3 regions of the Embleya sp. AB8 genome follow, and region 3 is predicted to be linked to each of the others. Evidence: riboswitches for the same ligand, from Rfam matches in the RefSeq annotation. Region 3 holds a riboswitch; each other region holds the start of a gene.
What was found. A riboswitch is a leader RNA that binds a small molecule or an ion and turns the genes downstream of it on or off. The one in region 3 is predicted to bind cobalamin.
Positions count from the first base shown of each region.

Region 1: it holds a riboswitch for cobalamin, as region 3 does, so the genes downstream of both, ABIA38_RS21770 (ribonucleoside-diphosphate reductase subunit alpha) here and ABIA38_RS00020 (energy-coupling factor ABC transporter permease) in region 3, are expected to answer to the same signal.
Region 2: it holds a riboswitch for cobalamin, as region 3 does, so the genes downstream of both, ABIA38_RS16125 (ABC transporter substrate-binding protein) here and ABIA38_RS00020 (energy-coupling factor ABC transporter permease) in region 3, are expected to answer to the same signal.

Region 1 is NZ_JBMHHY010000014.1:73,720-84,451, forward strand. It holds gene ABIA38_RS21750 (MarR family winged helix-turn-helix transcriptional regulator) at 3-464, shown strand; gene ABIA38_RS21755 (GNAT family N-acetyltransferase) at 470-1,294, shown strand; gene mug (G/U mismatch-specific DNA glycosylase) at 1,333-1,938, shown strand; gene ABIA38_RS21765 (hypothetical protein) at 2,196-2,384, shown strand; cobalamin riboswitch at 2,468-2,720, shown strand; gene ABIA38_RS21770 (ribonucleoside-diphosphate reductase subunit alpha) at 2,798-5,116, shown strand; gene ABIA38_RS21775 (ribonucleotide-diphosphate reductase subunit beta) at 5,134-6,111, shown strand; gene ABIA38_RS21780 (helix-turn-helix domain-containing protein) at 6,199-7,008, opposite strand; gene ABIA38_RS21785 (zinc-dependent alcohol dehydrogenase family protein) at 7,197-8,210, shown strand; gene ABIA38_RS21790 (MOSC domain-containing protein) at 8,378-9,070, shown strand; gene ABIA38_RS21795 (amidase) at 9,086-10,507, opposite strand; gene ABIA38_RS21800 (LysE family translocator) at 10,536-10,732, opposite strand, start outside.
Region 2 is NZ_JBMHHY010000010.1:109,757-120,488, reverse strand. It holds gene ABIA38_RS16140 ((2Fe-2S) ferredoxin domain-containing protein) at 1-435, opposite strand, end outside; gene ABIA38_RS16135 (ABC transporter ATP-binding protein) at 498-1,337, opposite strand; gene ABIA38_RS16130 (FecCD family ABC transporter permease) at 1,334-2,422, opposite strand; gene ABIA38_RS16125 (ABC transporter substrate-binding protein) at 2,419-3,480, opposite strand; cobalamin riboswitch at 3,499-3,703, opposite strand; gene ABIA38_RS16120 (LysR family transcriptional regulator) at 3,763-4,635, opposite strand; gene ABIA38_RS16115 (hypothetical protein) at 4,730-5,311, shown strand; gene ABIA38_RS16110 (aspartate aminotransferase family protein) at 5,489-6,847, opposite strand; partial or broken gene ABIA38_RS16105 (acyltransferase domain-containing protein) at 6,942-8,357, opposite strand; partial or broken gene ABIA38_RS16100 (SDR family NAD(P)-dependent oxidoreductase) at 8,442-10,732, opposite strand, start outside.
Region 3 is NZ_JBMHHY010000001.1:235-7,674, forward strand. It holds gene ABIA38_RS00005 (energy-coupling factor ABC transporter ATP-binding protein) at 1-699, opposite strand, end outside; gene cbiQ (cobalt ECF transporter T component CbiQ) at 696-1,439, opposite strand; gene ABIA38_RS00015 (energy-coupling factor ABC transporter substrate-binding protein) at 1,444-1,854, opposite strand; gene ABIA38_RS00020 (energy-coupling factor ABC transporter permease) at 1,851-2,627, opposite strand; cobalamin riboswitch at 2,656-2,865, opposite strand; gene ABIA38_RS00025 (RDD family protein) at 2,961-3,506, opposite strand; gene ABIA38_RS00030 (class II aldolase/adducin family protein) at 3,793-4,644, opposite strand; gene ABIA38_RS00035 (hypothetical protein) at 5,450-5,821, shown strand; gene ABIA38_RS00040 (NAD-dependent epimerase/dehydratase family protein) at 6,108-7,022, shown strand; gene ABIA38_RS00045 (glutathione peroxidase) at 7,194-7,440, shown strand, end outside.

The DNA.
Region 1 (10,732 bases), on a different contig from region 3:
CCATGGCCACCCGGGAAGCCTGCCGACAACTGTTGACCGAGTTCGAGGGCATCGTCGGCGTCTACCGCAGCCTCGCCAAGGCGGTTCCGGTCGGCAGCCTGCCGCCGGGTTCGTCGGTGCTGTTCGCGCTGAGCCGCAGTACGGAACCGCTGCGCGCCGGGCGCCTCGCCGAACTCCTCGACCTGGACATGTCCGTGGTCAGCCGACACCTCGCGCACCTCGTCGAACACGGCTGGGTGGAGCGCCGGCCGCATCCGAGCGACGGCCGCGCGGTGCTGCTCGGGATCACCCCACAGGGCCGCGCGGTGGTCGAGCGGGCCACCGACGCGTGCCTGGCGGTGTTCGCGGAGCGCCTCGTGGACTGGTCGGACGACGACGCCGAGCGGCTGTCCGAACTCCTGGGCCGGCTCAAGGCCGGCTTCGGACACCGACCGCTACCGGTGCCGGCGGTCGTGTCACACTGACCCGCATGCCGAAGTCCGCCGCGGAGCTGCGTGCGCATCTGGAGACGTTCTACGACGGGGTGGCACGCCGGTCCACCCGCACGGAGTCGATCGGCGCACTGACGTTGTTCGTCCGGGAGGGCCTCGGTTGGCCCTATTACGCCCGACCCACGCTCGGCGGCACCGTCGAGCCCACCGTCGCGGATGTCCGTGCGGTGCGGGCGCGGCAGAGAGAGTTGCAAGTGCCCGAGACGTTCGAATGGGTCCACGAGACCACGCCCGCAATGCGCGCGGCGGCCATCGAGGCCGAGTTGCAGGTCCACGAACACCCGCTGATGGTCCTCGATCCGACCGAGCAGCCGGCCGAACGCCCGGATCTGCCGGACCTGGTGACGGTGCGTCAGATTCGCGCGGACGCCACCGACCTGGCCATCGTGCACAGCGTCGCGGCGGTCGGCTTCGCCAACCCGGGCACCGCGTCGGGCTCCGACGGGCCGAGCGAACGGGACACCGCGGCGCTGGGGCAGGACCCGGAGCTGCTGTCCTACCTCAACGAGCGGCTGCGCAGCGGCGCGACGGTGATGTTCGCCGCGTACAGCCCGGCGGGACCGCTGTGCGTCGGGAGTTACCAACAGCTGTACGACACCACCGAGATCGTCGGCGTGGCCACCCTCCCGGCGGCCCGGCGCGGCGGCCTCGCGGCGGCGGTGACGTGGGAATTGGCCCGGCACGCGCTGGCGAGCGGGAGCGAGACGGTGTTCCTGTCCGCGGGGGACGAGCACGTGGCGCGCGTGTACGACCGGCTCGGCTTCCGGTCGGTGGGGACGGCGCTGATCGCCGAGGCACCGTGAGCGGCGGGGCGGGGCCGGCGAAGCCGATCGTGCTGCCGATTCCGGCGGGGCGCAATCCGACGGCGGCGGAGTTGGCGGCGGCGCACGGGGTGAGCATCCCGGACGTGCTCGCGCCGAATCTGCGGGTGTTGTTCTGCGGGATCAATCCGGGGCTGTGGTCCGGCGCGACCGGGCGACACTTCGCGCGGCCGGGCAATCGGTTCTGGCCCGCGCTGTACGCCGCCGGCTTCACGCCGCGCCTGTTCCGACCCGACGAACAGGACGAGTTGACCGCCCTCGGGCTCGGCATCACCAACGTGGTGGCCCGGACCACGGCCCGGGCGGACGAGTTGACCAGGGACGAATACCGGGCGGGCGGCGCGGCGCTCACCGCGCGGGTGCGCGAGTACCGCCCGGCCTGGCTGGCGGTGCTCGGCATCGGCGCGTACCGAACCGGCTTCGGCCGCCCCAAGGCCGTGGTCGGCCGCCAACCGGAAACCATCGACGACACCCGAATCTGGGTCCTCCCCAACCCGAGCGGCCTCAACGCCCACTGGACCGCCACCACCCTCGCCGAAGCCTTCACCACCCTACGCACGACAGCCTTCGCACGACCTCGCGACGCGGGGCCGACCGAACAACCGGCCGACCCAGACGCCGGCTGACGCGGCGAGAGCAGCCGGCCACGGCGCCCCCACGCCAACCACGCGCCCCGACCCGCCGCGCATCCGGCCCACGGCACAACACCCACCGCGCCGCCATCTCTTCCCCGGCCCCGCCGTCGGGCCGCTGTGCTGCCCCGCAGGCCGCCCGACCCCGCGTCGCTGCCCGCCCCTACCCACCGCCCCCGCCCCCGTCCATCGACCGAGTGGCTTCACTCGGTTGGTGGTTACTTCGTGACCTCTCGGGCGGTTGGGTCGGCGTGAAGATTTTGCGCGCGCCGTTCGGGCCGTGGCCCACGGAGACGTTCGAGACTCCCGTCTACGAGGCGCTGGTCGCCGAGTGGCGCGACTCGGGGCGGGAGGTGCCCCGGGCGGTGAATCGGCCGCAGGGTGGTCCGGCCGGACCCGCCCGGCCGGCCAAAGCCGGGCCCCGGGGCGGCCGGCCGTGACCGGGCCCGGAACAACGGGCCTGGCCGAGACCGCGACACGACACAACACCTGGGGGTGCAACGACCACGCCGCCACTACATATATGCTCTCCGACGCAGCTGGTTCGCCCATCCGAAAGTTCGATGGAGGGGCGACGCAAGAGGGAATCCGGTGCGAAGCCGGAACTGCCCCCGCAGCGGTGAGCGGGAACGAACGTCGTCATGGAGCGCCGAACGCCGAGAGGCGATCGGGAAGCGACGACCACTAGGAACTCCGCGGACCACCGAGCACGCCGTGCCCGGCGGTGCCCCGGCATGCCCGCGAGTCCGAATACCTGCCGGCTGCCCGCGCCTTCGGGCGTGGGGTCACCTGTACGTACGAGCTCGCGAGGAGAGAGCACGTGACCGTTGTGGACAGCGTGGGCGCGACCCGGATGCGGATCGACGAAAGCCCCGAGGACCGACTGGCGACCCTGGTACGCACCCAGGCGCGCGATTTGCCGGAGGTCGATCCGGATCGGGTCGTCCGCCGGGTCGTCGCGGGCCTGAACGAGGGCGCGGACGACGGCGCCGCCGCGGACCTGGCGGTGCGTACCGCCGCCGAGCTGATCGCCGAGGAGCCCGCCTACTCGCGCCTCGCCGCCCGCCTGCTGGCCGGCCGGATCGCCGCCGAGGCCGCCGAAGCCGGCGTCACCTCGTTCAGCGCCGGCATCGCGCTCGGCCGCCGTGAGGGCATCATCGGCGCGCAGACCGCGGCGTTCGTCGCCGCGCACGCCGCCGAGCTGGACGCCGCCGTGGACACCGAAGGCGACCGCCGGTTCGAGTACTTCGGCCTGCGTACCGTCTACGACCGCTACCTGCTGCGGCACCCGGTCTCGCGCAGCGTGGTGGAGACCCCGCAACACTTCCTGCTGCGGGTGGCGTGCGGCCTGGCCCAGGAGCCCGGCGAGGCGATCGGCTTCTACCGGCTGATGTCCTCGCTCGCCTACCTGCCCAGCTCGCCGACGTTGTTCAACTCCGGCACGGTGCACACCCAGATGTCCTCGTGCTACCTGCTGGATTCGCCCAAGGACGAGCTGGAGTCGATCTACGACATGTACGGGCGGATCGCCCGACTGTCCAAGTTCGCCGGCGGCATCGGCGTGGCCTGGTCCCGGGTGCGCTCGCGCGGCTCGCTGATCCGCGGCACCAACGGGCACTCCAACGGCATCGTGCCGTGGCTCAAGACGCTCGACTCGTCCGTGGCCGCGGTCAACCAGGGCGGCCGGCGCAAGGGCGCGGCCTGCGTCTACCTGGAGACCTGGCACCCCGACATCCTGGAATTCCTCGAACTGCGCGAGAACACCGGCGAGGACGCCCGCCGGGCGCACAACCTCAACCTGGCCAACTGGGTGCCGGACCTGTTCATGCGCCGGGTCGAGGAGGACGGCGTCTGGTCGCTGTTCGACCCGAACGAGCTGCCCGAACTGCCCGACCTGTGGGGCGCCGAGTTCGACAGGGTCTACGAAGCCGCCGAGCGGGACGGCCGGTTCGTCCGGCAACTGCCCGCGCGCGACCTCTACGCCCGGATGATGCGCACCCTCGCGCAGACCGGCAACGGCTGGATGACCTTCAAGGACGCCGCCAACCGCACCTGCAACCAGGCCGCCGAACCGGGCAACGTGGTGCACCTGTCCAACCTGTGCACCGAGATCCTGGAGGTCACCAGCGACGGCGAGACCGCCGTGTGCAACCTCGGCTCGGTCAACCTCGGCGCGCATGTAATCGCCGGCGAGGGGATGGACTGGGACAAGCTGCGCGCGACGGTGCGCACCGCCGTGGTCTTCCTGGACCGGGTGATCGACATCAACTACTACCCGACCGACCAAGCCGCCGCGTCCAACCCGCGCTGGCGCCCGGTGGGCCTGGGGCTGATGGGCCTGCAGGACGTGTTCTTCACGCTCGGCCTGCCGTTCGACTCCGCCGAGGCGCGCGAGTTGTCCACGCTGATCTCCGAGGAGATCTACCTCACCGCGCTCGAGACCTCCTCCGCGCTGGCCGAGGCGCACGGCCCGCACCCGGCCTACGCCGAGACGCACGCCGCGCGCGGGCGGCTCCAGCCCGACCTGTGGGAGGGCGTGTACCCGACGCAGACCAAGCGCTGGGACGCGCTGCGCTCGCGCGTCGCCGAGCACGGGCTGCGCAACTCGCTGCTCGTCGCGATCGCGCCGACCGCCACGATCGCCTCGATCGCGGGCGCGTACGAGTGCATCGAGCCGCAGGTGTCCAACCTGTTCAAGCGCGAGACGCTGTCGGGCGAGTTCCTGCAGATCAACGCCTACCTGGTGCGCGAGCTCAAGGCTCGCGGCCTGTGGACCCCCGAGGTTCGCGACCGGATCAAGCGGGCCGAGGGCTCGGTCCAGGGCATCGCCGAACTCCCGGAGGACGTACGGGAGTTGTACCGCACGGCGTGGGAGCTGCCGCAGCGCGCGCTGATCGACCTGGCCGCCCAGCGGTCCCCGTACATCGACCAGTCGCAGTCGCTGAACCTGTTCATGGCCGACCCGACCATCGGCAAGTTGTCCTCGATGTACCGCTACGCGTGGTCGACCGGCCTGAAGACCACGTACTACCTGCGCTCGCGCCCCGCGACGCGCATCCAGCAGGCGACGGTGCCGGCGCAGGCGTCGGCCGCGCCGGTGGAGGAGATCTCGGACCTCGAGGTCATCGCCTGCTCGCTGGAGAACCCCGAAGCCTGTGAGGCGTGCACGTGAGCCTGCTCGATCCCGGAATGAACCTCACGCTGCGCCCCATGCAGTACCCGGACTTCTACGAGAAGTACCGCGCGGCGATCCGCAACACCTGGACGGTCGAAGAGGTCGACCTGCACAGCGACCTGGCCGACCTGGACAAGCTCAGCCCGGCGGAACGGCACCTCGTACAGCGCCTGGTCGCGTTCTTCGCGACCGGTGACACGATCGTGGCGAACAACCTGGTGCTGAATCTCTACCGGCACATCAACTCGCCCGAGGGCCGGTTGTATCTGTCGCGGCAGTTGTTCGAAGAGGCCGTCCATGTGCAGTTCTATCTGACGCTGCTCGACACCTACATGCCCGACCACGAGGAGCGCGAGCAGGCGTTCGCCGCGGTCGAGCACATCCCCTCGATCCGGCGCAAGGCGGAGTTCTGCTTCCGCTGGATCGACTCGGCGATGGGCCTGGACCGGCTCGAATCGCGGGAGGATCGGCGGCAGTTCCTGCTCAACCTGATCTGCTTCGCGGCGTGCATCGAAGGGCTGTTCTTCTACGGCGCGTTCGCCTACGTGTACTTCCTGCGCTCGCGCGGGTTGCTCAACGGCCTGGCCTCGGGCACCAACTGGGTCTTCCGCGACGAGTCCGCGCACATGGACTTCGCGTTCGCCGTGGTCGAGACGGTACGGGCCGAGGAGCCCGACCTGTTCGACGACGAACTCGCCGAGGACGTGCGGCGGATGCTGGCCGAGGCGGTGGAGGCGGAGACGGCCTTCGCGGAGGACCTGCTGCAGGGCGGGGTGTCCGGGATGACGGTCGCCGACATGCGCTCCTACCTCGAGCACGTGGCGGACCGGCGGCTGGCCCAGCTGGGGATGGCGCCGGTCTACGGATCGGCGAACCCGTTCGGCTTCATGGAACTCCAGGACGTACAGGAGTTGTCCAACTTCTTCGAGCGGCGGGTGTCGGCCTATCAGGTCGCGGTCACCGGATCGGTGTCGTTCGACGAGGACTTCTGAGTATCCGACGTTGCCCCACCCCGACCGCCGCGCCATCCCGCTCGACACGGGATGGCGCGGCGGTTCGGCATCCGGGTGGCCGTCGGCTCAGCCGCGGTCGGCCGCGCGGCGGCGCAGCGCGGTCGCGGTCGCCTCGTCGGCGGGGAGGAACGCCTCCAGGTGGAGTTCGGCCAGGGTGATGTCGGTGGCCGTGGCGAACGACGTCAACGTGGTGAGCAGGCGGAGTTCGCCCTGACCGTCGAGCGTGCGCAGGCGTAGCGGGACCGCGAAGCCCAGGTGGTCGGGGCCGAGTTCGGCGTGCGGGACGTAGCCGCGCAGTTCCTCGATGAACGCGTCGAGCAGCGGGTCGGGGCTGCGCAGCGCCTGGGCGCGCATGTTCTCCAGGACGTGGTGGCCCCAGGCGTTCAGGTTCAGTACGCGCGGTCCCATGCCGTCGGGGTGCAACATCACCCGCAACATGTTGACCGGAGGCTTCAGCAACTCCGCCGACGCGCCCTCGGTCAGTACGTCGACCGCCTCGTTGGCCGCGACGATCTGCCCGTACGGCCGCAACACCAGGGCCGGGTAGGGCAGATGGCCCTCGATCACCGCGCGCAGCGCGTCGTGGACCGGGCGCAACATCGGCGCGTCCAGGTCCGACTCGGTGAAGACCGGGGCGAAGCCGGCCGTGTGCAGCAGCGCGTTGCGCTCGCGCAGGGACAGGCCGAGCGACTCGGCCAGGCGGATGATCATCGTGCGGCCGGGGCGGGATCGGCCGCTCTCGATGAAGCTGAGGTGGCGCTGCGAGGTCTCCGCGCGGGCGGCGAGTTCCAGTTGGCTCAGCCGCCGGGCGGTGCGCCAGCGGCGCAGTTCGGCGGGGAAGTCCTGGCCCTGCGACCGGGTCGTCATCGTGCTCATGAGGCAGTTCTAGGCAGGTGGGGGTGCCGCCGGCAATTCCCTGGCGGGAATTGTCGGGCTCGCCCGGTGCCCGCAGGATCGTCGTCACGGCCCGCCGAACGGGAGGGTCGGACCCGGTACTCCGTATGCGGCGGCGTACTTCGTACGCGGCGGCTACCGGTCGGAACTTCGTGGAAAGAGGCACTGTGATGAAGAGCTACCACCTGCGGCCCGGCGCCGGCATCGATGGGCTGACGGTCCGTGAGCACGACGTGCCGGAGCCGGCGCCGGGCCAGGTGCTGGTCCGGGTTCGGGCGACCTCGCTGAGCCTGCGCGAACTGCTCGTGCTCGACGGGGACTATCCGCTGCCGGTGCTGCCGGACACGATTCCCGGCTGCGCCGGGGCCGGTGAGGTGGTCGCGATCGGGGCCGGGGTCACCCGGTTCGGGCCGGGGGACCGGGTGGCCGCGACCGTTTTCCCGGACTGGATCGACGGACCGTTCGCGCCGGCCTACGCGGCGCAGCTGGGCAGTTCGCGGGACGGCATGCTGACCGAGTATGCCCTCGTCGACGAGCGGGGATTGGTGCGCCTGCCGGCACACCTGTCCTACGAGGAGGCCGCCACGCTGCCGCTGACCGCGGTCACCGCGTGGCACGCGCTCACCGGCGGACGGCCCGTGGTGGCCGGCGAGACGGTGTTGACGCTCGGTACGGGTGGGGTGTCCCTGTTCGCCCTACAACTCGCCAAGGTCGCGGGCGCACGGGTGATCGCCACCACGTCGAGCCCGGACAAGGCGGAGCGGCTGCGCGCGTTGGGGGCGGACGAGGTGGTCGACTACCGGGTCACGCCCGCGTGGGGCGAGGAGGTACGGCGGATCACCGGTGGACGCGGCGTCGATCGTGTCGTCGACATCGCGGGCGACCTCGCGCAGTCCCTGGCCGCGACCGCCCTCGGCGGCGAAATCGCCTTCGTCGGCCACTGGTTGGGCACGGACGCCGGGTCGCCGTCGCTGTCCGCGTCGGCCTTCTTCACCGCGGGCGCCGTGTTGCGCCCCCTCGCGGTGGGCAGCCGGGCCCGGTTCGAAGCCCTGAACCGCGCGGTGGGCACGTGGGGGCTGCGGCCGTCGATCCACCGGGAGTTCGGCTTCGACGAGGTCCCGGACGCGCTGCGCTACTACCGCAAGGGTGGATTCGTGGGCAACGTGGTGATCGGCCACGGGTGACCGGGTCGGCGGAAGCGGAGATCGTGCGGGTGATCGTGCTCGGCGCCCGCCGTGCGGATCCGGGCAATCGGCCCGATTCGACCGGAACTCGCCCACGGCACAAGATCGTTGCCGGGGTCCGGGAGGTCTCGGCGGTGCCGCCCGGGGTGGGCCGGTAGCCTGCCGGTATGTCTCACGTCGTGTCCGTGAACCTGGCCCACCCGCGACCCAACCCGACGAAGTCCGGTGCCGGCCTGACCGGGATCGACAAGCGGCCGGTGGACCATCCGGTGGCGGTGCGTGCGCCCGGGCCCAAGTACGGCGGGCTCGGCAGCGGCCTGGTGGGCGACGGGGTGTACGACCGGCAGAACCACGGCGGCGACGATCAGGCGGTATACGCCTATTCGCGCGAGAACCTGGACATGTGGGCGCGCGAACTCGGTCGCGAGCTGACCAACGGCTCCTTCGGGGAGAACCTGACCACATCCGACCTGGACGTCGAGGCCGCACTGATCGGCGAGCGCTGGCGGGTCGGCGCGACCGGTCCGCTCCTCGAGGTCTCGGTCCCGCGCATCCCGTGCGCGACCTTCGCGCACTGGCTCGACGAGCGGCGCTGGGTGCGCAGGTTCACCGAGCGCGCGTTGCCCGGCACCTACCTGCGGGTGATCGAACCGGGCGAGATCCGCTCCGGCGACCACATCGAGATCGTCTCCCGCCCCGACCACGACCTCACGGTAGGCATCTGCTTCCGAGCCTTGACAATCGAGGCGGAGCTGCTGCCGAGGCTGATCGACGTCGAGGAACTCCCGGGCGAGGCCCGCGAGTTGGCCCGCAAACGGACGGCCGTGACGCCACCGCCGTTCGCACCGGACGACGAGTAGTGCCGGCCCTCGGGGCTATGCGATGAAGGTCGACGGTGTGCGGTCGTGCCAGGGGAGGGTTTGTTCGAGGAGGGTGGCGGCGCGGAAGAGGGTGTCTTCCCGGCCGTAGGGGGCGATCAGTTGGATGCCGATCGGTAGGCCCGTGCTGCTCTGGGCCAGGGGGAGGCTGATCGCGGGTTGGCCGGTGATGTTGAAGACGGCGGTGAAGGGGCCGTATTCGAAAATGGTGTCCAGCCAGCCGCGCACCGTGTGGGTCGGGTCGTCGTAGTTCAACGTGCCGTGTGGGGCCGGTAGTCGGCCCAGCGTCGGGGTGATCAGCAGGTCGTGCTCGGTGAAGAAGGCGCCGACCGAGCGGGACACCCGGTTGTGCGCGGCGAACGCGGACACCAGGTCGAGGGCGGTCAAGTCCTTGACGTCGTGCAGGATTTGCCGGGTGACCGCCTCCAGCTTGGTCGGGTCCGGCGGACGGGGCGCGCCGAGCAGCGGTGCGGCGACGAACGCGACCACCTCGGTGACCAGGCCCTGGAGTACACCTTCCCAGTCGACCACCGGGCTCGCCTCCTCGACCCGATGGCCGAGCCCGGCGAGCAGCCCCGCGACCATCATGGTCGCGTCGGCCACCTCGGCGTCGACCGCGCTGCCGGACCAGGACCGCGTGGTCACGCCGACGCGCAACGGGCCGACGGCCGTGCCGAGTTCGGCCGCGTACGGCCGCAGCGGCGGCGGTGCCGTGTACTTGTCGCCGACCCCAGGGCCCTCGATCGCGTCGAGGAGGTGCGCGGCGTCGCGGACCGTGCGGGTGAGGGCGAAGTTGTAGGAGATCCCGAAGAACGCCTCGTCCAGGTCCGGGCCACACGGCGTGCGGCCCCGGCTGGGCTTGAGGCCGACCAGCCCGCAGGCCGAGGCCGGGACGCGGATCGAGCCGGCGCCGTCGGTGGCGTGCGCGATCGGTACGGCGCCGGCCGCGACCAGGGCCGCCGCGCCGCCGCTGGAGCCGCCGGCGCCACGATCGAGGTCCCAGGGGTTGCGGGTGATGCCGTACTTGGCCGACTCCGTGGCGAAGCTGATCGCCATCTCCGGCGCGGTGGTCAGGCCGAGGCTGACCAGCCCGGCGGCCCGGAAGCGGGTCATCAGGTCGCTGTCGTGCGCCGCGCGGACACCCGGTACGGCCCGGCTGCCCAGACAGAACGGCACCCCCTCGGCGACCGGCCCGGCGTCCTTGAGCAGGAACGGCACGCCGGCGAACGCGGCCGCCGGGTCGAGGGAGCGGCCGAGCGCCGGCTCGAACACGGGCAGCGCGAGGCCGTTCACCCGCGCGTCGGCGACCTCCAACGCCGCCCGCGCGGCGGCCTCGACCTCGGCCGAGGTGACCTCGCCGGAGCGAATCAGGTCGCGCAGCCCGATCGCGTCGTACCGCGCGTACTCCTCGAGCTGCATGCCGCTCCCTCTGGATTCCGGTAAGGCGTCAGGCGGTCGCGGGATGGCCCTTGTCGGTGGCCAGTTTGATCGCGAGCCCGCCGAGTACGGTGCCCATCACATAGCGCTGGATCCGCAGCCAGGACGGCCGCCGAGTCAGGAACACCGCGATCGACCCGGCCGCGAGGACCAGGATCGCGTTCACCGCGAGGCTGATCAGAATCTGGACGCTGCCGAGCACGAACC
Region 2 (10,732 bases), on a different contig from region 3:
CAGGTTGTCGTCCGCGCCCTTGGCCGTACAGCGCGGTCCGCGGCATACCAGGACCTGGTGCCGGTGGTTGGTGACCTCGTCCCAGGCCGGAGAGGTGAGACCGGGTTCCTCGCCGGTGATCGGTTTGACCGATGCCGCAGCCGCGGCCACGGCATCCGCGGAGTCGGCGAGCCGGGCGGCGACGAGCAGTTCGGGGCGATGGCCGGCGCGCTCCCGCCACCAGTACGCCGCGATTCGCCGCAGCCAGGAGTGGCCCGGACCGGATGCTCCGAGGCGGACCCCGATCAGGACCACGGTCTCCGTGCCCGCGTCGGCCAGCCTGGTCAGCTCGGCCGACAGGGACGGCTCGCCCTGCTGTAGGAACGCCGTCGTGGCGTCCAACGGGACGGCGGCCGTGAGCAGTTCGGCCCGGCGATTGGCCTCCGTGACGGACATGCCGACCAGGACCGTCGCCCGGCCCGAAACGGGCCCTGCGGGGGTTCCCGCACGGTCTTGGCTCATGACTTGTCGCATGACCTGGCGCATGACTCGAACCCCTCGGAAAGCAAGCCGTTCCATCGGATGTGCGGTCGGGGATGCAGGGGGTGCCGCTCCACGGTCGCGTCGACGCCGTAGGCGCGCGCGATCGTTGTGGAGGTGAGCACCTCGGAGACGGACCCATGGGCCAACAGGCGGCCGTCGAGCAGCACGGCGACGTCGTCGCAGTAGGCGGCGGCGAGTTCGAGGTCGTGCAGGGCCGCGACGGTGGTGATACCGAGCCCGCGCACGGTTTCCAGGAAGCCGAGCTGGTAGCGCAGGTCGAGGTGGTTGGTGGGCTCGTCCAGCAGGAGCACCCCGGGTTCCTGTGCCAAGGCGCGGGCGAGTTGGACTCGCTGGCGCTCGCCGCCGGAGAGGGACGACCAGGTCCTGTCGAGCAGCGCGCCGACATCGGTGGCGGCGGCGGCCTCGGCGAGCACGGAATGCTCGTGGGCGGTCGCGGGGCCCGGCAGCACGGGCCATCGGCCGCGGTGTGGCGTGCGCCCCAGGTCGATGACCTGGCGGGCCGTCAGTGGCAGCGCGGTGTCGGCCTGTTGTTCCATGAAGGCCACCTGTCGCGCACGTCGGCGGGCCGGGAGGGCGTACAGGTCGCCGCCGTCGAGCAGGACACGGCCCGTCTGCGGCCGGCGCAGTCCGGCCAGGGCCCGCAGCAGCGTCGTCTTGCCGGCACCGTTGGGCCCGAGCAGGCCCGTCGTCCTGCCGGGGGCGAAGCCGAGCGTCACGTCCGTCAGCAAGGTGGCGCCGTCGACGCGCACGCCGACGTTTTCGGCATCGAGCCCCATCGGGTTCACCACGATCACGGCCGACTCCCCGTCGCCCGCCTGCCGGCTGCCTGGCGCCACAACAGCCATGCGAAGAACGGCGCGCCGAGTCCGGCGGTGACGATGCCGACGGGAATCTCCTGGTCCGGGAGCACCGAGCGCGCCACGATGTCGCTGCCCACCAGCAGGGACGCACCCACAAGTGCGGACATGGGCAGCAGGAGGGCATGGCGCGGGCCGCACACCAGGCGGACGACGTGCGGCACGACCAGACCCACGAAGCCGATGACGCCGGTGTTGGCGACCAGGCATGCGGTCACCAACGCGGCGGCGGCGATCAGGGCCCAGCGGGTACGTTCGACGTGGACGCCGACGGAACGGGCCGCGGTCTCGCCGAACGCGAACGCGTCCAGGTCCCGGGCGGCCGCGACCATGACCACCGTGCCGACGACGGCCACCGCGGCCAGGAAGACGGCCGTGTTCCACCGCACCCCGGCCACCGAACCCAGCGTCCACTCCATGACGCCGCGGGCGGCGTTGCGGTCGCCGAGGACGAGCACGACGAACGAGGTGTACGCTCCGCACAACTGCCCCACCGCGATGCCGGCCAGCACGGTCCGCGAGGCCGGCAGGGTCCGGCTGTGCGCCCCGGCGAGGGCCAGCACGACGAGGACGGCCAGCAGTGCGCCGACGAAGGCGGCAGCCGGGAGCGCGCCGATCACCGCGGTGCCGGAGACTCCGACACCGAGGACGATCACGGTGACCGCGCCGACGGCGGCGCCGTTGGAGATCCCGAGCAGGTAGGGATCGGCCAGGTCGTTCCCGGTCAGGGTCTGCAACACCGCGCCGCACACCGCGAGTCCCGCGCCGGTCGCGGCGGCCCCCAGGACTCGCGGCAGCCGCAGCTGCCAGATGATCCGGTCGTCCAGCGGTGTGACGTCGGAGCCACCGAGACCGAGCCGGCGCAGCACCACTTCGGCCACGACCTGCGGCGGCTCGTGGACCGATCCCACGGCGAGGCCGAGCAGCACGGTGAGCAACAGCAGGAGCGCGGCAACGGCCAGGGCCACCGCCGCACGACTCGCGCTTGCGAGCCGTGCGGCGGGACGATCCGGCACGGTCATGAACGTGGGGCCAGGCTGCTCAGGCCGGCCGAAACCCGGACGGCACCGTCGGCGAGCAGCACGCCGGGGGTCGATTCGGAGAACGGCACGACCACGAACGCACGGTGCCGGACGGCGCTGAGCTTGCTCAGCACCGGGTCGTGTTCGAGGTAATCGATCTTGGACTGCGCGGTGTCCCAACCGGCGTCCGCGAGCACGATGACGTCCGGGTCCGCCGCGACCACCTGCTCCCAACTCGCGTTCTGCCAGTCACCGGGCAGCGTGCCGAAGACGTTGTGGGCACCGACGGCGTCGAGCACGAGCTGGGGTCCGCCGTGGCCGGCGCCGACGTACGGGGTCTTCGTGCCCGAGTCGTACCAGAACACGTTCAGGCCCTTGCCCGCCGACTTGGCCGCGAGTTCGGCAAGTTGCTGCTGCTGCGCGTCCCGGATGGCGGCAGCGCGCGGTGCGACACCGAACACCTCGGCGACGTCGCCCAGTTCGTCCCACACCGCCTGGAAGGACACCGGCGCCACCTGCTTGTTGTCGGCGCAAGCCAGCGGCGACAGGTAGGTGGTGATGCCCTGGGAACCCAGCTCGTCCCGCGTGCCCGCCACCTTGTCGGTGAACGCGCTGGAGTAGGAGGCGTAGAGGAAGTCCGGGCGCGCCGCGAGGAGTTTCTCCTTGGTCGGGTACTTCTCGGAAAGCACCGGGACGGTGTCGTAGGCCGCCTTCCATTTCGCCGGGACCGCGTCGTCGAGGTACGCCGTTCCGGCCATTCGGGTCTGCAGGTCGAGAGCCAGGGCCACTTCGGTGGCGCCCTGGTTGAGGGTGACCAGCCGGCTCGGCGGTGCCGCGACGGTCGTGGTGACACCACACCTGCTCACGCTCACCGGCGCCGGGTGACTGCTCCCGGCCGCCGCGGCGGGCTGGTCGGCCGCAGGCGCACCCGTACACGCACCGAGCGCACCGACGAGCAGGAGCGCCGCGGCGGCGAGGCCGGCGCGCGTCGAGCGCGGGGCGCGCGCGGGACGTATGGAACGTTCGGATCGAAACGGGCGCAGGGGAGCGCGAGTCACGTGTTCTCCAACCCTCGTGGAACATGTCGCGCCGTGGCCGGTCTCCTGGCTTCCGCATCGACGCTCCGCGGCCGGCCTTCCCGGTTGGCTCGTTTCCGATCCACCCAGTGGCCCTGACCGCTCCGGGAGCCGTCAGCGAGGGCCGCGGGACTCCGCGGCTACAGTGGCGAGGGCCGCGCCGGCTTGGACCGGCTTCCCGTACACCACGGCGGCGCCAAGCTACCAAACCGCTCGTAGTGCCTCATCGGCGGGATCAACACCTTCGGATACGTCGACCCGGCTTCACCGGCCGGCCGGGGTGGTGCTGTCGAGTAGGGCTCGGACCGTCGGGGGCCACGGGCGGGACGGCGGGCCCGACAGGGTCAGGCGGCGGTGGACCGATGGCTTCAGGGGCACCAGGACGACGCCGGGCGGCAGCATGTGCCGGGCCAGGTCCGGGACGACGGACACGCCGAGGCCGTCGCCGACCATGGCCAGCAGGGTGGCGAACCCACGTATGCGTGGCGGCGGAACGTACGGGGTGCCGCCGAGCCGGTGCAGTTCACGCAGGTAGGGCTCACAACCGCCGTCGGAGAGCAGGAAACGATCGTCGTCCAGGTCGGACAGGGTGATCGAATCCTCCTGGGCCAGCGGGTGGTCGGCCGGCAGCGCCGCGCGGAATTCGTCGCGCAGCAGTGGCACCGCGCCCTCGGGTACCGGGTCGGCGTCGACCAGTACGGCGAGGTCGGCGGTGCCGTCCGCCAACCAGCCGGCCACCTCGGCGTCCTCGCCTTCGAAGACGCGCACCCGGATCCCGGAGTGCGCCCGACCCCACCGGCGGATCAGTCCCGGGACAAGTCCCCGGCAGGCCGTGGGGGTTGCGGCCAGCAGGACGGTGCCCACCGCGCCGGCCCGCTCACGGGCGGCGAGGGTGACCACGGCGTCGGCCGCCGCAACGGCGCGTCGCGCGTGCGGCAGGACCAGTTCGCCCAGCGGCGTCGGCCGCGCGCCCGGAGCGCCGCGATCCACGACGGGTGCGCCCAGCGCCCGTTCCAGGGCGGCCACGGCGTGCGAGACCGCGGACTGACTGATCCCCAGCGTCGTCGCGGCCGTGCCGAATCCGCCGGTGTCCAGGACCGCGACCAAGGCCCGGAGTTGCGCGAGGTTGACGGCCATGAGGAAGCCTCATCTCCGATGAGCGAAGCGTGTTGGACCCGATCATCGTCGGCCGCCCACACTGGTGTCCACGCCCACCAGCCCGGAGGACACCTTGATCGAATGCTCCCGCGCCGACCTGCCACAGCACCGGGCGGCCCTCGTCGACCTGCTGCTGCACCTGCACGACCGGGCGGAAGTCGGCTCCCGCTACGGTGCCTTCCGGATCGTCTCCGCGGCGGGCAGGCCTTGGGCCGTCTCCGAATTCGGAGCCCGGTACTACGAAGAGGGTGTCCCCGTACACCTGATCGTCGGCCTCTCCACCGGCGCCCATGTCACGGTGACCGCCCACCGGGTGAGCGCCACCCGGCCGGACGCCATGGATGCCTTCTTCGACCCGGACCCGATACCGCCGACGGACCCGATCAGGCAGTGGCTGGCACAGCCGGCCGACCGGCCGGACCCCACCCCGATCTCGGTGGACCGGCCCGACCTACTGGAACGCTTCGCCGCCGCCGACCTGGTCCGCCGGGACCACCCGCACCTCGCGCCGGAACGATCCCCCACCCCGGCACCGACCTTCCCCCACCACCCCTACGCCGAGATCGTCGCCGCCACGCCCGGGCACTCGATCGCGGGCGAGGTACTGTTCGGCCGCACGGTCGCCGGTGTCCCCACCGCCTTTCGCAACAACTGACCCGACGCACGGCGCGTTGCCTCTCGTCGCCCCGGGGACACCCGCGCCGGGGCCCTCATCGGCGGTGGGGCGTGGGCCCGGAATCCGTTGGCGCGGCGTCGCGTTCGGCCCGGGGAGACGGGGTCCGGGCAGTACACCGAGCGGCGTACTGCCCGGACACGTGTCGGCGCGCCACCGTCAGAGACGGTTCCACGTGTCGGTCAGGGCGGCGCGCAGGATGTGTTCCATTTCGTCGAAGTGTTGCTGTGTACAGATCAGCGGCGGGGCCAGCACGATGACGGGGGCTTCGCGGTCGCCGACTCGGCAGTGCAGGCCGGCGGCGTAGAGGTCGCGGGAAAGATGGCCTGCCAGGAGTCGTTGGCACTCCTCTCCGTCGAAGGTTTCCTTCGTGGCCCGGTCCTTGACCAGTTCGATGCCGTAGAGGTAGCCGGTGCCGCGGATGTCGCCGACGATCGGCAGTTCGTAGAGCTTCTCCAGGGTGGCGCGGAACGCGCCCTCGTTCGCCAGGACGTGGTCGAACAGCCCTTCCCGCTCCAGCACATCCAGGTTGGCCAGGGCCACGGCCGTGGAGAGCGGGTGGCCGCCGAAGGTGTAGCCGTGCACGAACATGATGCCCTCCTGTTGGAAGGGCTCGGCGATGCGGTCGGACAGGACCACCGCGCCCAGGGGGGCGTACCCGCTGGTGAGGCCCTTCGCCAGCAGGATGACATCGGGTTCGCAGCCGAACCGGTCGCCGCCGAACATGTGGCCCAGCCTGCCGAAGGCGCTGACCACCTCGTCGGCGATGAGCAGGACGTCGTGGGCGTCGCAGATCTCCCGTAGCCGCCTGAGGTATCCGGGAGGCGGCACGAGCGCGCCGCCGTGGGTCTGCACCGGTTCCACGAACACCGCGGCGACCGAATCCGGTCCTTCCAGTTCGATCGTCAGGGCGATCTGCTCCGCCGCCCAGGTCCCGAGTTCCTCGGCGGCCAGCGGGGAGCGGTAGCCGTTGGTGTTGGGCACCGCGCGGGCGCCGGCCACCAACGGCTCGAAGAGTTGCTGCACGATGGGTACGCCGCCGATCGCCATCGCGGCGTGGGTGCTGCCGTGGTACGAACCAGCGCGGCCGATCACCTTGTACTTGTTGGGCCTGCCGGTCATCACGAAGTACTGCTTGGCCAACTTGAGCGCGGTCTCGGTCGCCTCGCTGCCGCCGGTGGTGAAGAAGACGCGGTTGAGGTCGCCCGGTGCGGCCGCCGCCAGGCGGGCGCCGAGTTCGATGGCGGTGGGGTGGGCGTGGCCGAGCAGCGGGAAGTACGCGAGTTCGGCGGCCTGTTTGGCTGCCGCCTCGCCGAGTTCGGCGCGACCGTGGCCGATGTGCACGCTGTAGGCACCGGACACCCCGTCCAGGTAACGACGTCCGCGTTCGTCCCACACGTAGGGCCCCTCACCCCGGACGATCACCGGCACCGGCTCGCGCGTGTAGGGCGTGTAGTGCAGCAGCAGGTGGTCACGCGCCTTGATCTCGAGGTCGGTGAGTGAGTGGTCGGGGAGCATTGTCTTGGTGCTCAAGGAAACCTCCGGAGGATGGCGACGGGAACTCTGCCCGGTGCCCGATGTCGGCCTCGGTCGGACCACTGGGGTTACTCGTTCAGGTGTGTTCGTCGGGTGATTCGGGTGATTCGGGGGACTCGCCGGCACCGCCGATCCGGGTGCCGAGGTAGCGGGCGAGATCTTCCGGGGTGCTGTGGTCGTAGACCACGGTGGCGGGCAGGGTGATCCCGGTGGCGGCGGACAGCAGGTCGCGCAACTGCACGGCGCCCAGCGAGTCGACGCCTAGGTCGAGGAACGCCCGCTCCGGCGCCACCTCCAGGAGGGTGTCGTGACCGAGCACGGCGGCGGCGTGCGCGCACACCTCTTCCACCAGCGCACGGCCGAGTTCGGCGCGGGGAAGCGCGGTGATCCGCCGGGTGAAGTCCGCCGGGGACCCGGCGTGTTCGACCGTCGCGACCACCGGATCGACGACGGTGTCCACCGCCACCGCTCGGGCGCGGTCCGGTGCGTCGAGCCAGAAACGTCGGCGCTGGAACGGGTATGTCGGCAGGTCGACCACGGAGGGGTCGTGCCGGGCGAAGAACGCCGCCCAGTCGACCGCGTGCCCGTGCGCGTGCAGCTCCGCCGTGGCCGCGACGAGGGAGTCCGGCTCGAACCGGTGGGCACGAAGGGCGGGCACACCGACGACCCCCGGCCGGACGCACTCCCGCACCATCGGCGTCAGCACGCCGCTCGCGCCCAGTTCCAGGTAGCCGCCCGCGCCCCGGCCCGCCGTCCACCCGACGGCGTCGGCGAACCGCACGGTGGTCCGGGTGTGCCGAACCCAGTACTGCGGTGACGACAACTCCGCCCGGGTCACCGGCCGCCCGGTCACGCTCGACACCAGCGTCGTCGCGGGGCTCAGCCACGGGGCGCCCGCGGCCAGGTCGGCGAACTCGGCGAGCACCGGCTCCACCAGGTGCGAGTGGAACGCGTGCGCCACCTCGAGCCGGCGCACCCGCCGGCCCTGTCGATGCCAGTGGGCCGCGGCCTCCGTGACGGGCCCGTGGGCGCCGGCGAGGACGACCCAACCGGGGCTGTTCACCGCCGCCAGCTCGACCGCGTCGGTGAGCGAGTGGGTGATCTCCGCCTCGCCCGCCTGTACCGCGATCATCACGCCGCCGCCGGGCAGGGACCGCATCAACGCACCTCGGGCGGCCACCAGGGCTACCGCGTCGCGCAACGCGAGCGCGCCGGCCAGATGTGCCGCCGCGAACTCGCCGACCGAGTGGCCGATCCACCAGCGCGGCCGGAGGCCCCACCGGGCGAACAACCGGCCGAGGGTGACCTGCAGGACGAACAACGCCGGCTGCGCCCACCCGGTGCACGTCACGTCGCCGCCGGACCACAGGAACTCGCGCAGCCCCGGCCCGGTGAACTCCTCCGCCACCGCGCACACCGCGTCCCACTCGCGGGCGAACTCCGGACACCCCTGGTGGGCGTCCCGCCCCGCGCCGGGACGCAGGCCGCCCTGCCCCGCCAACACGCCCACCAGGCCACCGCGCGCGGCCTTCCCGGAGAGCACGTTCGGGGCCGGCTCCCCGGCGGCGAACCGGGACAGCCCCGCCACCAGTTCGTCCCGGGTGCGGCCGAGCACGACCGCCCGGTGCGGCAGGTCCGCCCGGGTCCGGGCCAACGACCAGCCGACGTCCGCCGGGCGCGCGCCGGTCGAGGTGTGTCGCGCCACCCGATCGGCCACCGCGCGCAAACCCGCCTCGGAACGGGCGGAGACCACCCACGGCACCAGGGACCGGTCGTCCGCCGGGGACGGCAAGTCGGCCGCCGCCGGCGGTTGTTCGAGCACGACGTGGGCATTGGTCCCGCTCACGCCGAACGCGGAGACGGCGGCCCGCCTGGGCCTGCCGGTGTCGGGCCACGGGGTGTTCCCGGTGAGCAGGGACACCGCGCCGGCGGACCAGTCGACGTGCGGGGTGGGCGCGTCCACGTGCAGCGAGCGCGGCAGCACCCCGTGTCGCATGGCCAGCAACACCTTCACGATTCCGGCGATCCCCGCAGCGGCCTGGGTGTGCCCGATGTTCGACTTCACCGAGCCCAGCCACAACGGCTCGCCGTCGCGTTGCCCGTACGTGGCCAGCAGGGCCTGCGCTTCGATCGGGTCGCCGAGCCTGGTCCCGGTGCCGTGCGCCTCCACCACGTCGACGTCCGAAACGGACAACCCGGCGTCCGCCAGCGCGGCCCGGATGACCCGTTGTTGCGCCGGACCGCTCGGCGCGGTCAGGCCGTTCGACGCGCCGTCCTGGTTCACCGCCGACCCCCGCAGCACGCCCCACACCCGGTGGCCGTTGCGCAGGGCGTCGGAGAGCCGTTCGAGGACGACGACGCCCACGCCCTCGCCCCACGCGGTGCCGTCCGCGCCGGCGGCGAAGGACTTGCACCGGCCGTCGTGGGCGAGTCCCCGCTGCCGACTGAACTCGACGAACGACATGGGGGTGCACATCACCGTCACGCCACCCGCCAACGCGAGATCGCACTCGCCCGCCCGCAGCGACTGGCGGGCCAGGTGCACGGCCACCAGCGACGACGAACACGCGGTGTCGACAGTGACGGCGGGACCCTCCAGCCCCAGCGCGTACGACACCCGACCGGACGCCACACTGCCCGCGTTGCCGGTCAGCGCGTACCCCTCCAGGTCGGCGGGCACCTCGCCCAGCCGGGCGAGGTAGTCGTGGTAGACGACACCCGTGAACACGCCGGTCCGGCTGCCCCGCAGCGACGACGGGTCGACCCGGGCCTGTTCCAGCGCCTCCCAGGAGGTCTCGAGCAACAACCGGTGCTGCGGGTCCATGGCCAGCGACTCGCGCGGCCCGATGCCGAAGAAGCCGGCGTCGAAGTCCGCCACGCCGGCCAGGAATCCGCCCGAACGCACGTAGGTACGGCCCGCCCGCGCCGGGTCGGGGTCGAACAGCGACGCCAAGTCCCACCCGCGGTCGGTCGGGAAGCCGCAGATGCCGTCCCGACCGGACACCACGAGGTCCCACAGGTCCTCCGGCGACGCCACTTCGCCGGGATAGCGGCAGCCGACGCCGACGACCACCACCGGGTCGTCCGCCGCGCCCGGCCCGGAAACCGGCGTGGGATCCAGTGTCCGGTCGCCGAGCAGCACGTGCCGAACGTGCTCGGCGAGCACGGCCGGCGTCGGGTGGTCGAACACGAGCGTCACCGGGAACGCCGTCGCGGTGACGGCGCGCAGCCGGTCGCGGAACCGCACGGCGGTGAGCGAGTCGAAGCCGAGATCACTGAACGGCCGGTCGACGCCGATGGCCCCCGGGTCGGGGTGGCCGAGCACTGCGGCCGCCGCGTCCCGCACGAGGTCGAGCAGCACCCCGGTCCGCTCCTGCTCCGGCAATGCCTGGAGGCGGTCGCGCAGCGTGTCGCCGGACTCGGGGACGGCGGGCCGCGGCGTCTCGGCCACGACCTCGCCGATCACCGGGGAGTGCGCGGCGCCGTGGACCCGGCTCCAGTCGACGTCGGCCACGACGGCGTCCTCGGCCCACACCGACCGGTGCAGCGCGGTCAACGCCACCTCCGGGGCAAGCGGCGTCAGGACGTGCGCCTGGGCCGGCGGCAGCGCTGCTCCCCGCCACGGTCCCCAGGCGATACCGACGGCGTGCCGCCCCCGCGTCCTCCGGTGGGCCGCGTAGGCGTCGAGCACCGCACCGAACGCCGCGGTCAGGCCGAAACCCGGCGCGCCGAGGGTGCCCGCCGGCGAGGAGAACAGCACCAGGGGCGCATCCGGCGCCAGGTCGTCGAGCCGACGCAACGTACGGTTCAGGTCCTCGAGGCGCCGCCGAACGTCGTCGGGGTCCAGGTCGGCGAGTCGCACAGGGT
Region 3 (7,440 bases):
AGCCAGCAACGCCGTGTCGGCGAGCAACTCCTCGACCGGCCCGGTGCGCAACCGCCCACCCGCGAGCACCGCCGCGTCGTCGGCCCACCGCAACGCCAGGTCCACGTCGTGCGTGGCCATCACCACGGTCGTGCCCGCCGCCCGCAACGCGGCCAGCGTGTCCAGCAACGCCTCCTGCCCTGCCGGATCCAACCCCGCCGTCGGCTCGTCCAGCACCAGCACCTCGGGCCGCATCGCGATCGCCCCCGCGATCGCCACCCGCTTGCGCTGCCCGAAGGACAACAGGTGTACCGGCCGCTCGGCCAACCCCGAGATGCCCAGCGCGGCCAACGCCTCGGCCACCCGCGACCGAACCTCCGCCGCCGCGAGCCCCAGGTTGAGCGGCCCGAACGAGACGTCCTGGGCCACCGACGCGGAGAACAACTGATCGTCGGGATCCTGCACGACCAACTGCACGGCCCGCCGCAGCTCGGCAAGTCCCTTCCGATCATGCCGAATCGGCACACCGTGCAGTTCGACCCGCCCCGCAGCCGGCACCAGGCCACCCGTCAACAGCCGCAACAGCGTGGTCTTCCCACTGCCGTTCGGCCCGAGCAGGGCCAACGCGCGCCCGGCCGGAATCGCCAGGGACAGGTCGCTCAACACGACCGGCCCGTCCTCGTAGGCGTAGCCGATCTCTCGTACCCGCAACGGAATCACTGCACCACCGGTCCCAGCAGAAGGGTGGCGACGACGACCGCCGCCACGACGAACAGGGCGGACCCGACGAACACGCGCGAGATCCGTACCTCGTCCACCAGCACCCGCAGCCGCCCGTCGTAGCCGCGCCCGGCCAGCCCCGCCTCCAACCGCTGGGCCCGGGCGAACGCGTGCACGAACACCGCCGAGCCGAGCCCGGCCACCGAGCGCCAGCGGGCCCGCCGGGTCCGGTGCCCGAGCCGACCGGCCTGGGCCTGGTTGATCCGGATGGTGGTGTCGTACAGCAGGAACAACATCCGGTACATCACCGCCGCCACGTCCACCACCGCCGCCGGCACTCCCACCCGGGTCAGCCTGGGCAATACGTCCGACAGCGGCGTGGTGAACGCGAACAACAACATCGCCAACCCGGCCGCCCCCGAGCGGGCCAGCAACTCGCCCGCGTGGCGCGGCCCGTGCTCGGCCCAGCCGACCCCGTCCGCGCGGATCGAGACCAGCAGGGTGAGCGCCCCGGTCGCGGCGAACCCGAGCGGCGCGCGGGCCGCCCGCCACAACCGCCGTACCGGCACCTTGGCGAAGCCGAACGCGACGATCAGCACGGTCGCGGCGACCAGCACCGCGCCCGGCCACGGCGGCAACGCCACCGCGCAGCCGAGCAGCCCGAAGGAGAGCACGGCCTTCTCGGCCGGATGGCGGCGCCGCCACGAACTCGCGTGCGCCGCCGCGTCGATCGGCAACACCGGCTCAGTGCCCCGAAGCCGATACCGGGCTCTCCGTCGCCGAGGCCGGAGCCGGGCGCGGGGCCGGGCTCACATCCGCCGGACCACTCTCCGCCTCGTCCGCAGTGTCGCTCGCCTCGGGCGCGAGTCGCCGACGGGTGCGCTTGACGCCGAACATGTACCCGACCACCCCCGCGCCGAGCGCGGCCTGCAACGCGAACAGGCCGGACTCGATCTCCCCGGACGGCGGTTCGTACAGCGGGCTGAACCACGGCTGGTAGCCCGGATCGTTCTCGGTGATCGCGGTCTCCGCCTGGGTGTCGGCGCCCGCGAACGGCTTGTCCTTGTGATCACCCATCCCGAACACCACGGGCAGCGCCGCGAGCAGCACCACGGCCAGCACGATCAGCAGATTGATCTTCGTCGAGCGCTTCATGCGGTCTTCTCCCCCTCACGAGCGACCGACGCGTCCTGCGCGACCGAGGCGTCCTGCGCGACCGGCGCGCTCGGCGCGCTCGGCGCGACCGGTGTGTTCCGCAGCACCCCGAGCCGGATCAGGTCCCCCCGGCTGGACTGCCGCAACAACCGCACCACCAGTACGGTCAGCAGCCCCTCGCTGATCGCCAGCGGGATCTGGGTGAGCGAGAAGATGCCGCCGAACTTGGCCAGCGCGCCCGGGAATCCGCTGTCCGGGTCGGGGAAGGCGAGGGCGAGTTGCACGCTGGTGACGCAGTACGTGCTCAGGTCCGCGACGAACGCCCCCATGAACACCGCGACATCCAGCGGCATGGTCCCGCCGCGTCGATCGAGCAGCGAGCGGGTGAGCCGATATGCGCCATAGCCCGCCCACGGCCCGACGATCGCCATGGAGAACACGTTCGCGCCCAGCGTGGTCAGCCCGCCGTGGGCCAGCAACAGGGCCTGGAACAGCAGGGTGATCGTGCCGAGTACGGCCATGATCGGCGGCCGGAACAGGATCGCGCCCAGTCCGGTGCCGGTGGGATGCGAGCAACTCCCGGTGACGGACGGGATCTTCAGTGCGGACAGTACGAACGAGAAGGCGCCGGAGGCGCCGAGCAGCAGGGTGTTCTCGGGTCGATTGCGTACCTCGCGAGTGAGCGCGCGGGCACCGTGGACGACGAACGGGGCAGCCGCGACGCCCCAGGCGGCGGCGTGTTCCCAGGGCAGATAGCCCTCGGCGATATGCATGAGGAAGGGTCCCTCTCCAACACCTCGTGGACGGACGATCGCCGTGGCCGGTCTCCTGGCTGACGGGTCGTACGTTCACGTCTCCGCCTTCCCGGGGCCGCGCGAGCGGTCCCAGTGGCTTCCCCGAGGCGACGAATCAACGTTCCCGAGGGGATGGAGGAGAACTTCCCGATCACAGTGGCGAGGGCCGCGCCGGCATCGAACCGGCTTCCCGAACACCACGGCGAGCCGACCCTAGTGGTCGGATGGACATGGCGACAAGGTGGCAATTGCAAACCGTGCGCAAGCCCACAATCGGTGCGGAGCGGTCGAGCAATAGCCGCATTCGGCCCATCAGTCCAGCCCGGGACCGCGCCCGCGGACCACAAGGGTGCGGGCGACCCGGTCGCCGATCCGCCGGCGCCGCTCGTCGGTGAGCACCGCGACCAGCCCGACCGCGCCGAGCGCGAACGTGTCGACCGGCAGCAGCAGCCAGCGGATGCCCAGTTGCCGCCGCCCGGCCCGGCCGCCGGAGACGTCGACCACCCGGATCCCGAACGCCTGCATGCCCCACGTCCGCCCGTCGTGCTCGGCGGGGCGCAACACCCAGTACCAGAACAGGATCCCCAGCGCGACCGCGACGACCCCCGCGGTGATCGCCGCGGTCAGCGGGCCGCTGCGGATCGAACCGTCGGGGTGTGTGGGCAGCAGGACGAACAGGAACATCGCCGTCCCGGGCAGCAGCGCCGACGCGAGGACGTCGAGTACGAACTGGCCGAGCCGCCGGCCGAGCACGGACGTGGCGACCGGGCGCTCGACCGCGGGCAGCCAGACCCGGGCACCGGTGCCGATGGGACGTGCCGTGCGCGCGTATCGCTGCGGAAGGCTCCGTTCGTACATGCCCTTGTACTTTCCGCAACCGGGCGGGTTGACTCCCGACGGGTCGGATATCGCCGAGATTGCCCCCGGTCGGCGGACAAGAACGGACGCGGGGGCCGGGCCGGCGATCGGCAACCATCGGGTTCGAGCGAAATCGATCCCGGGTGACCGACCGAGAACGAGCTGCCGGCGACCGACGCGGTCAGGGCCGCGCGGATCCGACCATCCCGACCATCTCGATCATCCCGATGATCCGGACCATCCGGATCGTTCTGACCGCTCGGACCGTTCGGACGGCTCAGACCGCTCAGATCGTCATCGGCCCGTCCGCCCCGAACAATTCCGGCTCGGACCGGCTGATCACGTCGTAGAGCGGCTGGTAGTTGATCCACGCCACCGTGTCGTTGCCGAGTTGCTCCCGGGTCAGCCGTGCGTTCTCCGCCGAGATCGGCCTGAGTTCGCCGGCCGCCTGGGCGAGCAACTGCACCTGGCACGAGCGCTCCATCGTGATGAACCACCAGGCCGCCGCGTCGACCGATTGTCCGACGGTGAGCAGACCGTGGTTGCGCAGGATCAGTGCCTTGCGCGGGCCGAGGGTCTCGGCGATCCGCCGGCCCTCCTCGGCGTCCAGGACGACGCCGGCGTAGTCGTCGAAGAGTTCGTGGTCCTCGTAGAAGGGACACACGTCCTGGGTTATCGGTTCGAGCCGGATGCCGAGCGCGGATATCGCGCGCCCGTGCGTGGAGTGGCTGTGCGCCGCCGCGACCACGTCGGGCCGGGCCGCGTGGATCTGCGAGTGGATCGCGAACGCGGCCTGGTTGACGTGGAATCGGCCCTCGACGACCTGCCCCTCGTGGTTGACCAGGATCAGGTCGTCCACGGTGATGTGCTTGAACGACATCCCGAACGGGTTGACCCAGAAGTGATCCGTCAACTCCGGGTCGCGCGCGGTGATGTGTCCGGCCACGCCCTCCTCGAAGCCGAACCGGCCGAACAGCCGCAGCGCCGCGGTCAGTCGCTCCTTGCGGTGCCGGCGCTCCCGCTCGACCGTCTCGAAGGTGGGCGGCAGCGCGAAGCTCAGGTCCGAGGGCGACACCGGCCGGGGCGGCTCGATGCGCGGGGTCGCGTCCTGGGCCTGCGGCGTGGCGGTGTCGGACATGTACATCTCCTCGGACTCGGGTCGCGCGGGACTCGGCCCGACGCTACCCGCGAGTCACATCCGAGGACAGCCCCGCGCGGGGGTCCGTTCGCGAGCGGCCGCGGATTCTAGCGCCGGATCGCCGCCGGGACCGGATTTCCGGAAACAATTCGAATATTGCCCGCGATCGCCTTCCGGCTGCTTCTACGCTTCCGTGCAGCGAGTCCGGGACGTCGAGTACGAAGCAGTCGAACTCGAATTTCCGGACGCGCGAAATCATGAAGCGCGAAGTGCGGGGCGCACGGCGCGAGCCACGGCGCACGCGGCACTTTACCGGTGCGCGCGGCGCCTTATCGAGGCACACCGAGGGGAAGGGGCGCGTGACGTGAGCGGCGGGGGCGGATATTCGGCGGAGGTCGTGAGCATCGGCGCGCGAGGTCCCTCGACGGCGCCCGCGTACGGCCGCGGCGACCCGGCGGGCTCGCGGGCCAAGTCGGACCCGGGCCGCCGCAACGCCCCCGCGCGGAGCCCGGCATCGCGGGGCCCGATGGCCAGGAGTTGGGCGGAGATGGCACCACCCCCGCGCCGGTCCAGGCCGTCCCGGCGCAGTTCGGGCGACCCGCCGACCGGGTCCGACACCGAGCGGACCCCTGCGATCGAGGCGGATGTCATCGAAGCGAATCAGGCCGACCCCAACACCCCGGTCGACAGTGCGCCGATCGAGCCGGCCCCGGTCGGCGCGCCGCCCCCGGGCGTCGTGGCGCCCGAGGAGGAGCCGGTCGGCGTCCACCGGAAAGCCGCACCGCCGATCGCCCCGGAGGCAATCATGGCCAATATGGAAACGGCCCTCAAGGAAGCAATGACGATCGAGGGCGCCGTGGGGGTGGCCCTGGTCGACTACACCAGCGGAATGGCCCTCGGAATTCTCGGCGGCAGCAAGGAACTCGACCTCAATGTGGCCGCCGCCGGAAACACCGACGTGATGCGCGCGAAGATGCGCACGATGGAGATGTTGCACGCGGGCGATCAGATCGAGGACATCCTGATCACCCTCGGCAAGCAATACCATCTGCTCCGCCCGCTGACCGGTCGGGCCGGCAAGGGACTGTTCCTGTATGTCGTGCTGGTCAAGGACCGCGCCAATCTGGCCCTGGCCCGGCACAGCCTGAAACGTATCGAGGAGGAGATCGAGGTCTGAGTCGCGCTCCGACGACGGGCCTCGGCACGGCGTCGGAGCGCGCGGGCCCGTCCTCGATACCCCCGGCGTCCACCGTCACCCCCATGCGGTGGGCGCCATCGGGGTGTCCGGGGACACGTACGGCGGCCCTGGTCTCCCTGCGCCGTCTCGGATATGACGGTACGTCAGATGTATCGACGCGCCGCCGTACCGATGGGCGCCGCTGGATCGACGCGCGGCCGTACCGACGCGCCGCGATACGGCGACGCCGAGGTACCGTCGCACCCCGAGCCCTCCGAGGAGCCGCATGTTGTCGGGCGAGAAGATCCTGATCACCGGGCCCGCGGGCCAGATCGCCTACCCGCTGACCGAATACCTGGCCCGGGACAACGAGGTGTGGGGCATCGCCCGCTTCTCGAATCCCGAGGACCGCAAGCGGGTGGACGCGCTCGGGGTGACCACGCGCGTCGTCGACCTCGGTGCGGGCAGCTTCGACGACCTGCCGCAGGACTTCACCCACGTGCTGCACCTGGCCACCTTCCAGGGACCGGGGCTCGACTACGACGAGGCACTGCGGGTCAACGCCGAGGGGACCGGGCTGCTGCTCCAGCACTGCCGGCGGGCCAAGGCGGCCCTGGTGATGTCCACCGCGTCGGTGCTCAAGCCGCACCCGGACCCGAGGTACGTCTTCCGCGAGACCGACCCGCTCGGCGACGCCAACGTCGCGCACGCGCCCACCTATTCGGTGTCCAAGACCGCCGAGGAGGCGGTGTCGCGCTACTGCGCGCGTGCGTTCGACCTGCCCGTGGTGATCGCCCGGATGAACGCCTCCTACGGCCCGAACGGCGGCCTGCCGACGATGCACCTGGACGCCGTACTGGCCGGTCGGCCGATCGTCACCCGCTGGGATCCGTGCCTGTACAGCCCGATCCACCAGGACGACATCAACAGCCAGACGGCGGCCCTGCTCGACGCGGCGTCCACCCCCGCGACGGTGGTCAACTGGGGCGGCGACGAGCCGGTGAGCGTGCAGGAGTGGGCGGCATACCTGGCCGAGCTGAGCGGCCGGCCCGCCGAGGTGGTGGTCCGCGAGCAGCCGGGCACGCTGCGCGGTCAGGTACAGGACACCACCAAGCGGGCGGCCCTGACCGGGCCGTGCGCGGTCGGCTGGCGGGCGGGGCTGGCCGGGGTATACGCCGCCCGGCGCGGCGATTCGGCCTGACCGGGCCGGGCGGCCCAGGGGCGTCGTGGCGCTCGGCGGGGGATCGAGGACGCGCCCTCGCCCCACGCTCGATAGCGTCGAGTCTTCAGGTCTTACTCGCGCCGTCTCGGAGCGCTCCACTTCGGCGGATCACGTCGCTGCGAGCGGCACCACGCAGGAGGGACAACGATCATGGGCATCCTCGATACCCCCATCGGCACGCTGGAGGGGGAGCGTACGACCCTGGGCGGGGTGACCGCAGGCCGGGTCGCGCTCGTCGTCAACGTCGCGTCCAAGTGCGGCCTGACCCCCCAGTACACCGGCCTGGAGGAGCTGCAGAAGGAGCTGGGCGCCCGCGGCTTCACCGTGGTCGGCGTGCCGTGCAACCAGTTCATGGGCCAGGAACCGGGCAGCGCCGAGGAGATCCTCGAGTTCTGCT